DNA from 3 places in the Mesobacillus sp. AQ2 genome. Region 3 is predicted to be linked to each of the others. Evidence: riboswitches for the same ligand, from Rfam matches in the RefSeq annotation. Region 3 holds a riboswitch; each other region holds the start of a gene.
The links. Region 3 has a riboswitch for cyclic di-GMP ahead of QNH36_RS22735 (RHS repeat-associated core domain-containing protein). Riboswitches for the same ligand answer to the same signal wherever they lie in the genome.

Region 1 (4,488 bases), 1.3 Mb from region 3:
GAAGGAACCTTGACTGGATTTGATGTGAAAGGTTTGTTCGATTCGGATTTCTGGAACCAGTGGTGGTCCGCGAGTGTGGATATGACAGGGAGGACTGCTTCGCAAACCAGTGTGAACAATCCTAACACACGCTGGAACAATCCCGCACCAGTCTATGCGGATGCAGAAATACGCAAACTTCACAGTAAAACCATGCTGATTGACGCCGATACAAACAGTGACCCTACTGTCATCGTCGGATCGACGAACTGGAGCAACAATGGAAACAATGTTAATGACGAAAACATGCTGATCATTCACGATGCAGCAGTTACGAACCAATTTCTTCAGGAATTCAATGCCCGTTACGTCCAGGCTGGCGGAGTATTGCAGTAGTTTGAGTACAGCATGAGCAAGGAAGAGTTACATCATACAAGAAGGCAAAACGAGTGAAAACGTTTTGCCTTCTTTTTATTTCACTGCCTGTGGAGCAGGGGTGATGGACATTTGCTTTTCCTGACTTTTCTGCTGAACCGTTTATTTAAAATTATACCAACTTCTCAAGATTCACTCGTTTATGGATCGCAAGCATCACTGGGATGCCGACAGCCATTACGATGAATTCACCTGCGGCTGTTGTCAGCCATGTGAACCAGAACGGCAGCTGGAATGCTAGATTCAATTCAAGCGCAATCAGGAACATCGTGAAGGTGAACACCAGAGTATTCACAAACATCCGGCCGATGATATTCTTGATATATTTTGCAGTGAAAATCGTAATCCATAAAGAAATCACTGACTGGCCAACCCCAAAAACAAGGTCATAAGCGATCATGGGGGAAAAGAGCAGGTTTGTTAAAAACACACCTAATACAATTCCGAAGAAAAATTTTTTGTTAAAAACAATCAGGTGGTTGAACATTTCCGATACGCGGAACTGTACATTGGTAAAGCCGAATGGCTGGATAACTGCGGAAACGGCAATATACAATGCAGCAAGAATCCCGTTTCGGACAATCATTCTCGTATTCATTTTCATCTCTCCTAGTTTTTTTACGTGGGATGGTTACGAACCACGATATTTAAAAGCCAAATTTATATTATATAGGATGAAAGACCTTCTCACAATGGCATTTTTCTAGAATAGCAGTTTGGGACTTGGACTCTGGTTAAGATAGGGTTTATCTCAGCTTAAAGTATCTTTGATTTAAAATAATACCTGCGATTGGTATAATTTAATGCAACTGGGAAGGTAAAATGACCTGTAAAAATTGAAGTACCTGGAAAGGGGATATAAAAATGTTTAAAAGAGATATAAAAAAGCATTGGACCGTTCAATATGAAGAGAGGGTCATGCCGCATGTGCAGGCAGGAATGGTACTGAACCCGCAAGACTGGAGGGAACTGGACCCGTTCATTCTAATGGCGGAGGACTGGTTCAAGCGCGGAACCTTTTCCGACCATCCACATCGCGGCTTCCAAACGATTACGTTTGTCATTGACGGCAGACTGGAACATATCGATAATCATGGAGGCCACAGCATCCTGGAGGCAGGGGATATCCAGTACATGAACGCCGGCAGCGGAGCGAGGCATGCCGAGGAGGCGGTGGAAAACGACATTGCCCATACGCTGCAATTATGGCTGAATTTGCCTGGAGAGCTGAAAGGCACAACCACTTCTTATCAGAATGTATATAACGAAGAGGCGCCTGTTGTCCCATTCGATGGCGGCACACTGAAGGTCTACTCAGGAGAAACCGCGGGTGTAAAGGGACCGTTGGAACCATTGGTGCCATTTGCTTTATCTGAAATTCGCCTGTCAGAAGGTGCTGAATTCACATATGAGCTTCCAGAGACACATAATGCGTTCCTTTATGTACTTTCAGGTGAACTTGAAGCTGGTGAAAGCAAGACCAACCTAAAGAAATCTTCAGCAGCAACTTTAACTTACAATGATGTTGGCAAAGGCTTAAGCGCCCTATCTTTGAAAGCGAATAAGCGCTCAAGAGTTTTGGTTTACTCTGGCCAGCCAATCAAAGAGGAAGTCGTTGCATACGGTCCATTCGTCATGAATTCAATGGAAGAAATCCGCCAGGCATACCGGGATTACCAGGAAGGGAAATTTGGCGGGGAAGCGAAGTAGCTGTGGTGCAAACTTTAAAAATTTTTATTTATTTTTTCGTGTCGAATAAGTATGATAAAAGTAGAATTAAAATCCGATAAAGGCAAATCCAGGGAAACCTGGGGACGCAAAACTACAGGGGCTAAAGTCATGACCATGCCAGCCAGTTGCCGAAGGTTCACATAGTCGATTTATGTGTGCTGCTCTTCGGACAGCACTTTTTTGATTTTAATTCCAATATATTAGTGGGGGAAATTGGAATGAAAAAGTTTTTCGCATCAACAATTTTGATCGGGTTGCTTGCTTTTGGTACGGGAGTATCCGCAGAGGAAGTTATTGAAACTGCAGATCCCGGAACGACACCAGACGAGTTTTTATTTACGTTTGATCAATTATTTGAAGAATTGAAGCTTTTAATTACCTTTGATGATGAAAAGGAAGCCGAGCTGCTTTTAGAGTTTGCGAACGAGAGGCTGGCTGAGGCGGCAGCTATGTCAGAGGAGGAAAAGACAGAATTCGTACAAGAGGCGTTAAAAGATTATTTAGAAACGCTTGAGGAAGCGCAAGAGAAGGTCACGGAGGTCATTGTTGAAGACGGGACCGATTCCGATGGAGAAGACCGGCTGACAGAAGAGTTGGAAAATGCAGCTGATCTTGAGGAAGGGCTTACCGAAGAACTCGAAGATGAATTGAAGGAAGAAGTTGAAGAAGCAACAGAACAAGCAAAGATCGTTGCTAACGTGGTAAAGGATCTTGATCAGGATACGGTAGCCCAGCTGCGTGAACAGGAGTTGGGTTATGGACAAATCGCACAAATCTTCTGGCTTGCAGAGGCAGCTGGCAAGACAGTGGAAGAGATTGCCGTTTTATATACAGAGGAAAAGGTTGGTTTTGGAAAGGCAGCCAAGCAGCTGGGTGTCCATCCTTCACAGTTGAAAGGACTGGCAGCAGGTAAAAAAGAATCTTCAGTCGATGAAGAGACTGATGCAGATGATAGTGGTGAAATTTCAGAAGATGAAGGCTCCTTAGAAGCAGAACAGCCTGAAGAAGAAATGGAAACTGAGGAAGGAAATGTGGAGACTGAATCGGCTGACCAGCAAGTTAATATTGCAGCCGCTACAGTTGCCGGCACGGTATCGAAAACGACTGCTTCAAAAGTAGAAGAAAAGAAAGTAAATGCAGAAAAGAAGGCGGAAGAAGCCGCTGTGAAGGCTGCTGAGAAGAAAGCTGAAGCTAAAAAGAAAGCGGAAGAACAAAAGCGCGAAGCAGAAAAGAAGGCTGAAGAAAAGCAAAAAGAAGAATCAGCAAAAGCTGAAGAGAAGCGTAAGGAAGAAATGAAAAAAGCTGAAGAGAAGCGTAAAGAAGAAGCGGAAAAAGCTGAAGAGAAGCGTAAAGAGGCAGTAAAAGAAACAAAGAAGAATAAAGAAAAGCAAGAAGATGACGAAGTGGAAGACGACGAGCAGGAAGATGATGACAGCCACGGTAATCCAAACAATGAAAAAGAGAAGAAAAACGGAAAGTAAGTTTACAGGTACTATTCGATAGAGGAAACCGATCCGCTTAGAATATTTGACTGTATTCAAGTTTTTATGTACGATGATAGTATCAAAATGAATAGTTCTCCTAAAGGGGAGTAGCTTTTACAACAGAGTCGTCATTCCGGAGGTCACTCCCGGCTTTGTTGGCAACAATCGTTGTTAGCAAGACCTTTGCCAAATATGGTGAAGGTCTTTTATTGTTTTCTTACCTTCACCAGGGCAGGTGAAGGTTTTTTTATTATATTTTCGGTTGCGCTAAAGCCGTTCCGTAGTATATAGCCCGAAAAAGCTCCCATAGGAAGATTTGAGTCACATAAAAAGGGAATATGTGCCCGGAAAAGTGCGAACGTGAGGATTTAGGTCACATAAAAAGGAAATATGTGCCCGAAAAAGCGCCGGTAGGAAGATTTGGGTCACATAAAAAGGGAATATGTTCCCGGAAAAGCGCCCACAGGAAGATTTGGGTCACATAAAAAGGGTATATGTGCCCGAAAAAGTGCCCACAGGAAGATTTGGGTCACATAAAAAGGGAATATGTGCCCAAAAAAGCGCCGGCAGGAAGATTTGGGTCACATAAAAAGGGAATATGTTCCCGGAAAAGTGCCCACAGGAAGATTTGGGTCACATAAAGAGAGAATATGTGTCTGAAAAAGTGCCCAGGAAGAATTAGGGGAAAAATATTTGATAATGGCACCTTTTTAGAAACGACACAGAAGCATTTGCGAACTGTTAACATAAATTGAAATATCGGAGTGTAACGCTATTGAAGTGAACATCTTATACAGATGAATGGTAATAAAAGTGAATTGACCATAATAGGGTCCACGCACGATGAATCTAAAAAAGT
Region 2 (4,488 bases), 560 kb from region 3:
TTATGAATGCCTCCAATTTAATTCGCGTTAATACTATGGTTTATAGTCTAGCAAAAAAATCATGGCAGACAAAATGTTACGTCCACCATGGTAATGGGTAAAATAAACATGAGCATTTTTGGTATTGGGATGTTAGGTTTTCTGACGAAAATCTGGACTTTGGACTTTAGAAGGGATATGCTCTTTTTTGAATAGTTTTTCGTGAATTAGGAGGGTTATCATGAGCTTGCAAAAGCAGATAATTGAAGATTTGAATGTGCAGCCGCAAATTGATCCCCAGCAAGAAATCAGGAAAAGAATCGATTTTTTAAAGGAATATTTGCTTACATCAAGGGCGAAAGGGTTCGTTCTAGGCATCAGCGGCGGCCAGGATTCCACTCTGGCGGGGAAACTTGCGCAAATGGCTGCGGAGGAATTGCGGTCAGAAGGCAAGGATGCCAAATTCGTCGCTGTCAGACTTCCTTATGCGGTGCAAAAAGATGAGGATGATGCTCAGAAAGCACTGGAATTCATCAAGCCGGATCAAACGATCACCTTCAATATCCAGCCTGCTGTCGACACCTTCAATACCCAGTTCGAGGAAGCGATTGGCGAGAAGATGACAGACTTTAACAAAGGAAATGCAAAGGCAAGGATCCGGATGATCACCCAATATGCTATCGGCGGGCAGGACGGCTTGCTGGTGATTGGGACAGACCATGCTGCTGAAGCAGTAACCGGATTTTTCACAAAATACGGGGATGGAGGAGCTGACCTGCTGCCGCTTACCGGCTTGAACAAGCGCCAGGGCAGGGAACTGCTCAAAGCATTGAATGCAGAATCAAGACTGTATCTGAAAGAGCCTACCGCTGACCTTTTAGACAACAAGCCGCTTCAATCGGATGAAACCGAACTTGGCGTCAGCTATGAAGTAATCGATGATTATCTTGAAGGAAAGCAGATTGATGAAGCAGCAGCAGCCAAAATTGAGGGCAGATATCTTGCTTCAGAGCATAAACGGCATGTTCCAGCGTCCATGTTTGATTCATGGTGGAAGGAATAAGCACAAAAAAGGCCTGGCTAAGATTTTCGATCAAAAGCCAGGCTTTCCTTTTTATTCAGTTTGCGCAATAGCTAACTGTGGCGCATCCTCTTTGTCTGTCACTTTGTCGATTTTATCGGTGAACATCTGGAAGACCCGCTTTTTTTCTTCCAACTCCTTGATATACTCTTTCAAATCATTGAATTTCTCCTCAAATGGCTGATGATACAATTCGCGAATCTTCCTGTTCAGGTCCGGATTCACTGTCGACTGGACAACCTGCTTCGTGATGTTAAATTTATATGTATACACTTTAAGCTCATTTTTTACTTCGTCATACTCCGCATCTATTTCTTTAAGAATCTCTTCAATTTCTGCTTTCCATTCATCTAGCGACTTTTTAACATGCTGTTCCATAAGGATCCTCCTGCCATTCGCCTGTAATAAAGCTTCTTCCTTTTATTCTAGCAACTGAACTTTACATAGAGATTGCTGGGATATTACATTGTGAAAACAATGCGCTAATCAAAGTTGGCGCCTGAAAGGGTTGTCTATCTTTCATGCGCTCACAAAGTTATAGGAAATTAGACTCATCTTTGTAATTAATTGGCGAATTTTGTTGAAAGTATGGTTCTAAAGTTTTATATTTTAAGTAGAACTGAAAAAGGCAAACTTATCGAAAGGTGAGGACGCAAAGCCACGAGTCTAAGGCCATGCTGCTAGGATAGTCGGGTTGCCAATAAAAGATCGGATGAGTATAGAACATATCGGTGAATGGTATTGGTTGACTGTTTGCCAAAGGAAATCCGCCGTCTTTTTTGGAGGATTTTTTTTATTCTTCCTGGTCCATTCTGCACAATCATGCAAAAAGAACTGAATTTCACGTTTGCCGAGTGTGAGAAAGGATAAATAAAACTTAAGTATCTTGACAGGACGAGTGAAAATAATCCTTTTGGCAGGTTTTGTTTTTAGGAAAAAGGATTTTTGAAAAATAGAATGGAAGGTGGAGGAAACGTTGACTGTATTGTTTGGGACGGTAGAGTACTTTGAACGGGAGATAGAGTTTCATTTAACAGATGTTGAAAAAAGGGAAAGGTTCCAGGAAGAAATTCAGCAGATACAAATGAAGCTGGAAGAAGAGCTTCGGAATGATTTCATCTGTGACGAGAGGCTAAGAAGGGAATGCCTTGAGAATCTATCAAATGCATGCAGTAAATTAACTGAAGATTATGTAGTTTGATAACTGCTAAAATATGAAAGCCTGTGGTGCGGACCACAGGCTTTTTCTATTGATTAAACATTTTCGATGATCGTTGCGACACCCATTCCGCCGCCTATGCAGAGGGTGGCCAGTCCGTATTTTTGTTCTCGTTTCTTAAGTTCGTGGATGAGTGTGACTAGAATTCTTGCTCCGCTTGCTCCAATTGGGTGGCCAAGCGCAATGGCACCGCCGTTGACATTTACATTCTCCTCGCTCATGCCAAGTTCCTTCATGACGGAAAGAGCCTGTGCCGCAAATGCCTCATTCGCCTCTACTAAATCGATATCCGTTAACTCCATTTCCGCTTTCTTAAGGGCTTTCTTAACAGCGCTAACAGGCCCAATACCCATGATGGATGGATCAACGCCCGCAGAAGCATTCGCCTTGATGGTTACAAGTGGAGTAACTCCTAGTTCTTTTGCTTTTTTGCCACTCATCACCACAACTGCAGCTGCGCCATCATTGATTCCAGAAGCATTGGCTGCGGTTACGGTTCCGTCTTTCTTGAATGCAGGCCGTAACTTGCCAATCTTTTCAAGAGTGCTGCCGAATTTAGGATGCTCATCCTGATCGACAATAATAGGATCGCCTTTACGCTGTTTCACTTCTACAGGGACGATTTCATCCTTGAAACGTCCAGAAGTGATCGCTGCTTCTGCCCGGTTCTGGCTTTTGACTGCGAAAGCGTCCTGTTCATTGCGCGAGATTTCATATTTTTCGGCAAGGTTTTCGGCAGTAATACCCATATGGTAGTCATTAAATGCACATACGAGTCCATCGCCAAGCAATGTATCAACGAGTTTTTGGTCGCCCATTTTGAAGCCTTCTCGCGCACCTTTGAGAACGAAAGGCGCCTGGCTCATATTCTCCATTCCGCCAGCGACAACGATATCGGCTTCACCTGCTGCAATTGCTTGATATGCCAGGTGAACGGCCTTCAAACCTGAGCCGCATAGTTTATTGATTGTCATGGATGGGCATGTCTCTGGAAGTCCTGCTCTCATGGCAGCCTGGCGTGCCGGATTTTGACCAAGCCCGGCTTGAAGGACATTTCCCATGATGACTTCATCGACGGAATCAGCACTAATATTTGCTTTTTCCAATGCAGCCTTAATAGCGGCCGCTCCAAGATCAACTGCAGATACCTTTGAAAAAGCTCCGCCAAAAGCTCCTGTAGCGGTCCTGACCGCACTTGCAATCACAATTGAATTTTCCATTTTTACTGCCCCTTCCGAATTAAAGTTAAGAAAGGGGGAATTGCTCCCCCTTTGTTGTTATTATTATACTAGTCCAGTTAACTTGTAGACTGCAATAATGAAGAATACAGCCAATGTTTTTATTACAGTAATAGCAAAAATATCTTTATAAGATTGTTTATGAGTTAATCCGGTAACAGCAAGCAAAGTAATAACTGCACCGTTGTGAGGAAGTGTATCCATTCCGCCTGATGCCATCGAGATGACACGGTGCATGACTTCTGGCGGGATATTGAATTCTGTGATTGCCTTCATGTAAGTATCAGCCATTGCACTCAAAGCAATCCCCATACCGCCTGAAGCAGATCCAGTCACACCTGCAAGAGTTGTAGTCGTTACTGCTCCATTGATGAGCGGATCTGTGAATGTTGTTGAAATTCCTTTACTCACAACAGAGAATCCTGGAAGAGAGGAAATGACTCCGCCAAAACCGTATTCAGCCCCAGTATTCATCGATGCAAGCAAGGCACCGCCTATTGCAGTGTTGACTCCAACTTTAAATCCTCCGGTAACCTTCTTCCAGTCATATAAAAGAGTAGCCAGGATGCCAAGAATCAACGCCAGTTCAACGGACCAGATTCCAACTACTCCAGCCATCTGGACCGTACCATAGGATTCAAGACCAATCTTTGAAAAATCAAACCCATTCGGATACCATTTTGGCAGATTCACTGTGAAGAATTTGTTAGCTACACCAACAAGCACTAATGGTACGAATGCAAGTACAGCTCTTATTGTGCTCGTTTTAGCAGTCATGTCAATGTTGCTGACACCTTCATCTAGTGCCTCAGCTTCTGCTGCAGCAGCGGATTCTGCATTATCAAATCCGTAGAAACCTTCGCCGCGTTTTGCAGCTCTCTTTCTAAGAGTTTCAAGATAAAGCATGCCTAATGTGAAAACAAGGATTGCACCAATGATCCCGAGGGCAGGTGCCGCGTAAATATCAGTCC
Region 3 (4,488 bases):
ATTCATAGCTTTGTACTCTTCCTGCTGGATCAGTGATTGATGTAATCTGCTGGGAGTTATTGTACTTATAGCTGGTTGTGCGGCCAAGCTCATCCTTGATTGTGTCAACCAGGCCCTTTGAGTTATAAACATACTCGAGTGTACCCCGTGGCGATGTCACTTTCTCCGCCCCGTGCTCTCCATAAACATAAGAGGTTGTACCCTCGATTGTTTTAAAGGTTTTCAGTCTGCCAAGTCCGTCCCAATCATAGGATATCACCTGGTTTCCTGGTGCCGTTACAGTTTTTACCCTTCCAGTCTTGCTGTCATAGGAATAGACATATTGGTATCCTTTTGGGTTTGTAATGGTTTCCAGTTTGCCAGCGTTATCATACTTATGGGATGTCACCTGACCCAGCTGGTTGGTAATCGTCAGGATCCTGCCAGCCTTGTCATAGGAATACTGCAGCGTCTTCCCATCAGCATAGGTGATCTTAAGGAGATTCCCATCCCCGTCATATTGATATTGCTCTCTATAGCCGTTAGGCTCCTGCATCGATTTGATGTGCCCAAGGCTGTCAAAAGTGTAGCTGGTGATTTCACCTTTTGCGTTCTTCGCCTGTTTCATGTTGCCAAAAGCGTCGTATTCGAAGGTGATTTGAGCGCCAGCAGAATCCTTCGCCCAAAGCATGCGGCCCTTGCTGTCGTGGCCATAAGTCGTAACAATTCCATTTTCCGTTTTCTTTGTTAATTTTCCGTTGGAATCGTAGTCATAAACGGTTGATTTTCCAGTGGATTCATTGATCGTTTTTGGCTGATTCCATAAGTCCTCATATGTATAGGTTGTGGTTACGCCAAATATGTCAGTCTTTGTCTTAATACGATCCTTATCATCATAGGAAAAGCTTTCTGTTCCTGTGCTGGAAATTTTCTTCGTTATCTTTCCATTATCGTTGTTTTCAAAGTTTGTCTGATATCCCAGCGGGTCAGTGACACGGACAGCCTTCTCTTTTGCAATATGATAAGTCCATGCTTCTCCTGCTGGATTTTGCTTAATGGTTTTCGTCAGTTTTCCTGAACCGTCAGTTGTATAAGAATAGCTATACAGGACAGCGCCAGCAGGATTTTTCGCCGTTTTGACACGATTGTTGCTGTCATACGTGAATGAAGTGGTTTCCCCTTCACCATTTGTGATCCCTGAAATACGGCCGCCGTCATAAGAATAAGTGATTGATTTATTTCCTGGGTAGTTTACGTTTTCCAGTCTTCCAGAGCCATCATAAGAGAAGCTGATTTTACGGTTTTCTGGATCAATCAGCTCACTGATATGGCTGCCTGACCATTTGATCTGGATCGTGCGGCCGTAATCGTCTGTCATCGTTTCAAGCTTGCCTTTATTGTCGTAACCGTATTGAATGCTGTTGCCATAACGATCTGTTTGTTTGACCAATCTTCCGACTTTTTCGTCCTGGCCTTTTCTCCACGATGCATAGTAGCCATAATAGGTATATTTTGTTTTATCAGCTGTTTCAACAACATACTCAAACTGGCTAATCCTTGTAAGCTTATCGCCATTGGCCGCTGTAATATACTCGCCCTTGTCAAGCTCATAGTTTGTCATGGAGTCTTCATCGTATTCGGTCACATAGGCATTCGGATCTTTCTTGTCGAATGCGTAGCTTTGGGTGCTGCCGTCTAGGCGGCTTTCTCCCATTGAAAACTCGGCATACATTTCGAGTCTTGATTCCAGTGATGTGGTCCAGCCTTTCCCAAAAGGACCATCTTCGGTATTATTGCTGGAGTAATCTCTCTTGATGCCAAACGGACGCAATACTTCCGGAACAAGAATATCTTCTTCCTTCAGTTCCAAATATCCGTTTTCGATGTTGATAGGTGGTTCAGCAGTCGTGTTTGCAGGCGGCGGTGCCTGCTGCTGCTTTCGTGGAGCCACCTGGCTGTTTGGAATTTCCGGTGAAGTATTTGGCACCGGGGGCTTGATTCCCTGGGCTGGATTGTTGACCGGCTGATGCTGGTCGATTTCCGGCAGCAGGCCAAGAAGGTTCTCAGGATTCGAATAAAACTCCTGTTCAAAAGCCTTCTTCTCAGCAAATGCCTGTGCTGGATAGACCCCAACACTACTGAATAGGATGATTGCAGATAAAAATATTACGGTAAATCTTTTAAAATACATAAAAACTCCTTTCTTTCCGTCTGTAAAAGGGCATACTTCGCCTTTTGGTTACCGGTAAAAAAGGAGTTTACTAGGATGAATGATTCACGGCAACCCAGCCGCCATAATAGGATATACCCACCTTAGGCCTGAAGCTTTGCGTCCCCGCCTTTCAACGGGTTTGCCTTTTACTTGAATAGTTATAAAGTTATAGTTCAATATAACTATACTACATTATTTTACAAATTCTGATTATTTTTTATAAAATAGGACAATTTTCCTAATTATTGTCGAAAAAAAGAATCCAGAGGATGGATTCCTCTGGATTCTTTTTCTTTATTCTTCAACTTTCATCCTTCTTCTGCGTATCACTACCGTAGTTGCGGCAACTACAAGACCTACTACTCCGGCCAGTGTACCGCCAAGCAAAGGTTTATTTTCATAAAACTTCACCAATGCTCCCTTTTCGACGATTTCAAATGAAATGACTGTTGTTTTTTCATTGCCTGCTTCGTCATATGCGGTAACTGCGATTTCGTAAGGCTTGATTTCAGCCAATTTGGTTTTGATTACTTTGTAGCCATTTTCTTCTAATACGTCCCCTTCGAACATTTCGCCGTTAATCATGACAGATTTTATTTTGTCATTCGGGTTATCGAGGCGGATGGCGATGTCAACAGGGTCATAGTATTTTTCTTTATTTTTCACACCTTCATAAACTACCTTTGGCGCGGTTTTGTCGATAATGAACTCGACGCTCAGCTGCTGGATGTTGCCTGCCTTATCCTTTACTTCGAAGAACATGACGTGCTTTCCTTCTTCCTTGATCGGGTCGCCAGCTTCATATGGTTTTCCATCAAGCATCATCGCAATGATGTCATAAGAACTCATGTCCTCGATCAAAAGCTGAGGCAGAAGGTCGGTGTTGAAATACTTATTCGAAATCGGCTCTTTGAACTTGATGACTGGCGATGTTTTATCGATTGTGAAGACAATCGTTCTTGATGAAATATTATTCGCCAGGTCTGTTACGACTGCTTTTAAAATATAATCCTGTTCGTATTCAAGCTTTGTTCCGTTTTCGAATGTCTTGCCGTTCAAGGTTACGGATGTCTTGCTGCTATCCAGATGGATGTCTGAATACGTCACTTTCGGCGCAATGTTTTTATTGAAGAATCCATCGAGTACGCCGGAAATATTCAGCATTGGCTTTGTAGTATCAAGTGTGAAGCCTATTTCCAGTGTTGATTCATTGCCGGCTTTGTCGCGAGCAAGAACCTTGTATGTGTATTTCATTTCCTTTGCTGCAACAGGGATGTTTCTGCCAAGGTTTGCGCCGTTGTTCAGAGTAGCCGATACGATCATATCCTCTGCTTCATCCAGGGCAAACTCTGGAGTGAATACTTCATTGATATACTCGCCATTCTTAATGACACGATTCTGTCCTTTAAACTTCGGCGTAATGACAGGCTTCGTCTTATCGATGGTGAACTTCATCGTCTTGCTGAAGCTGTTGCCTGCTTTGTCGGTTGCTTCAACCAGGATGTTGTATTCACCTTCTCCGCTGAAGTTGTGGCGGAAGGAAGCGAGATCTCCATTAACAGAGAAGCCGCCAGCGTTATATCTTGCACCGTTTCTAGTCACAGCGATTCTGTTGATATCCAGGTTTACGTCCTTGATTGTAGCGTTAACAGGTTTATCAACATTGTAATAGGCGTTATTTTCGACACCAGTGATGTCAATTTCAGGTTTGGTCTTATCGATTGTAAAGGTCCTTTTTTCAGTGATTGGACCGTTACCGGCTTTGTCCTCTGCAGTCGCGAGGATTGTGTATAGGCCGTCCCTGGTAAAATTGTAGCCCAGCTTCGAAAGTTTTCCGCTGTTCTTCCATGTACCAATAGGGAATGCAGCTCCATCTTTCGTCGCGCTGATGCTCACATTGTTCGTTTTATAATTCAGTTCGTCAATCGAGATGGTGACATATTTGCTTTCAGGATTGAAAGAGTTATTTTCTGCTCCATCGATTTTTACGATTGGATTGGTTTTGTCGATGATGAAAGCAAGTTGATCATGTCTCTTTGAATTGCCGGCTTTGTCGGTTGACTTTAGGTTGATGATATATTTGCCTTCTTCAAAGAATGTATAGCTATTTACCGCAACTGTTTTTGAATCAGCAAGCAACTTTAACTTGCCAACATTGTACGGCTTACCATTTTTCTCAACGTTTAGTTCTGTGTTTGAAAGATTGATATTGCGGTCTTCAACTTTCATTTTGACCAGCATGTTCTTTCTGTAGTCATTACCATCTTGAATCTCTGTCGCTAGTTCTACTTTAGGCT

Region 1: another riboswitch for cyclic di-GMP. It lies ahead of QNH36_RS05195 (DUF5667 domain-containing protein); the one in region 3 lies ahead of QNH36_RS22735 (RHS repeat-associated core domain-containing protein).
Region 2: another riboswitch for cyclic di-GMP. It lies ahead of QNH36_RS20105 (hypothetical protein); the one in region 3 lies ahead of QNH36_RS22735 (RHS repeat-associated core domain-containing protein).

The regions. Positions count from the first base shown of each region.
Region 1 covers NZ_CP126080.1:1,052,341-1,056,828, forward strand. The annotation lists gene QNH36_RS05180 (phospholipase D-like domain-containing protein) at 1-375, shown strand, start outside; gene QNH36_RS05185 (QueT transporter family protein) at 527-1,012, opposite strand; PreQ1 riboswitch class I at 1,018-1,062, opposite strand; gene QNH36_RS05190 (pirin family protein) at 1,279-2,124, shown strand; cyclic di-GMP riboswitch class I at 2,196-2,278, shown strand; gene QNH36_RS05195 (DUF5667 domain-containing protein) at 2,364-3,626, shown strand.
Region 2 covers NZ_CP126080.1:3,992,698-3,997,185, reverse strand. The annotation lists gene QNH36_RS20120 (lactonase family protein) at 1-1, opposite strand, end outside; gene nadE (NAD(+) synthase) at 221-1,042, shown strand; gene QNH36_RS20110 (hypothetical protein) at 1,094-1,438, opposite strand; cyclic di-GMP riboswitch class I at 1,678-1,762, shown strand; gene QNH36_RS20105 (hypothetical protein) at 2,037-2,261, shown strand; gene QNH36_RS20100 (acetyl-CoA C-acetyltransferase) at 2,315-3,499, opposite strand; gene QNH36_RS20095 (GntP family permease) at 3,563-4,488, opposite strand, start outside.
Region 3 covers NZ_CP126080.1:4,547,812-4,552,299, forward strand. The annotation lists gene QNH36_RS22735 (RHS repeat-associated core domain-containing protein) at 1-2,170, opposite strand, end outside; cyclic di-GMP riboswitch class I at 2,256-2,345, opposite strand; gene QNH36_RS22740 (Ig-like domain-containing protein) at 2,486-4,488, opposite strand, start outside.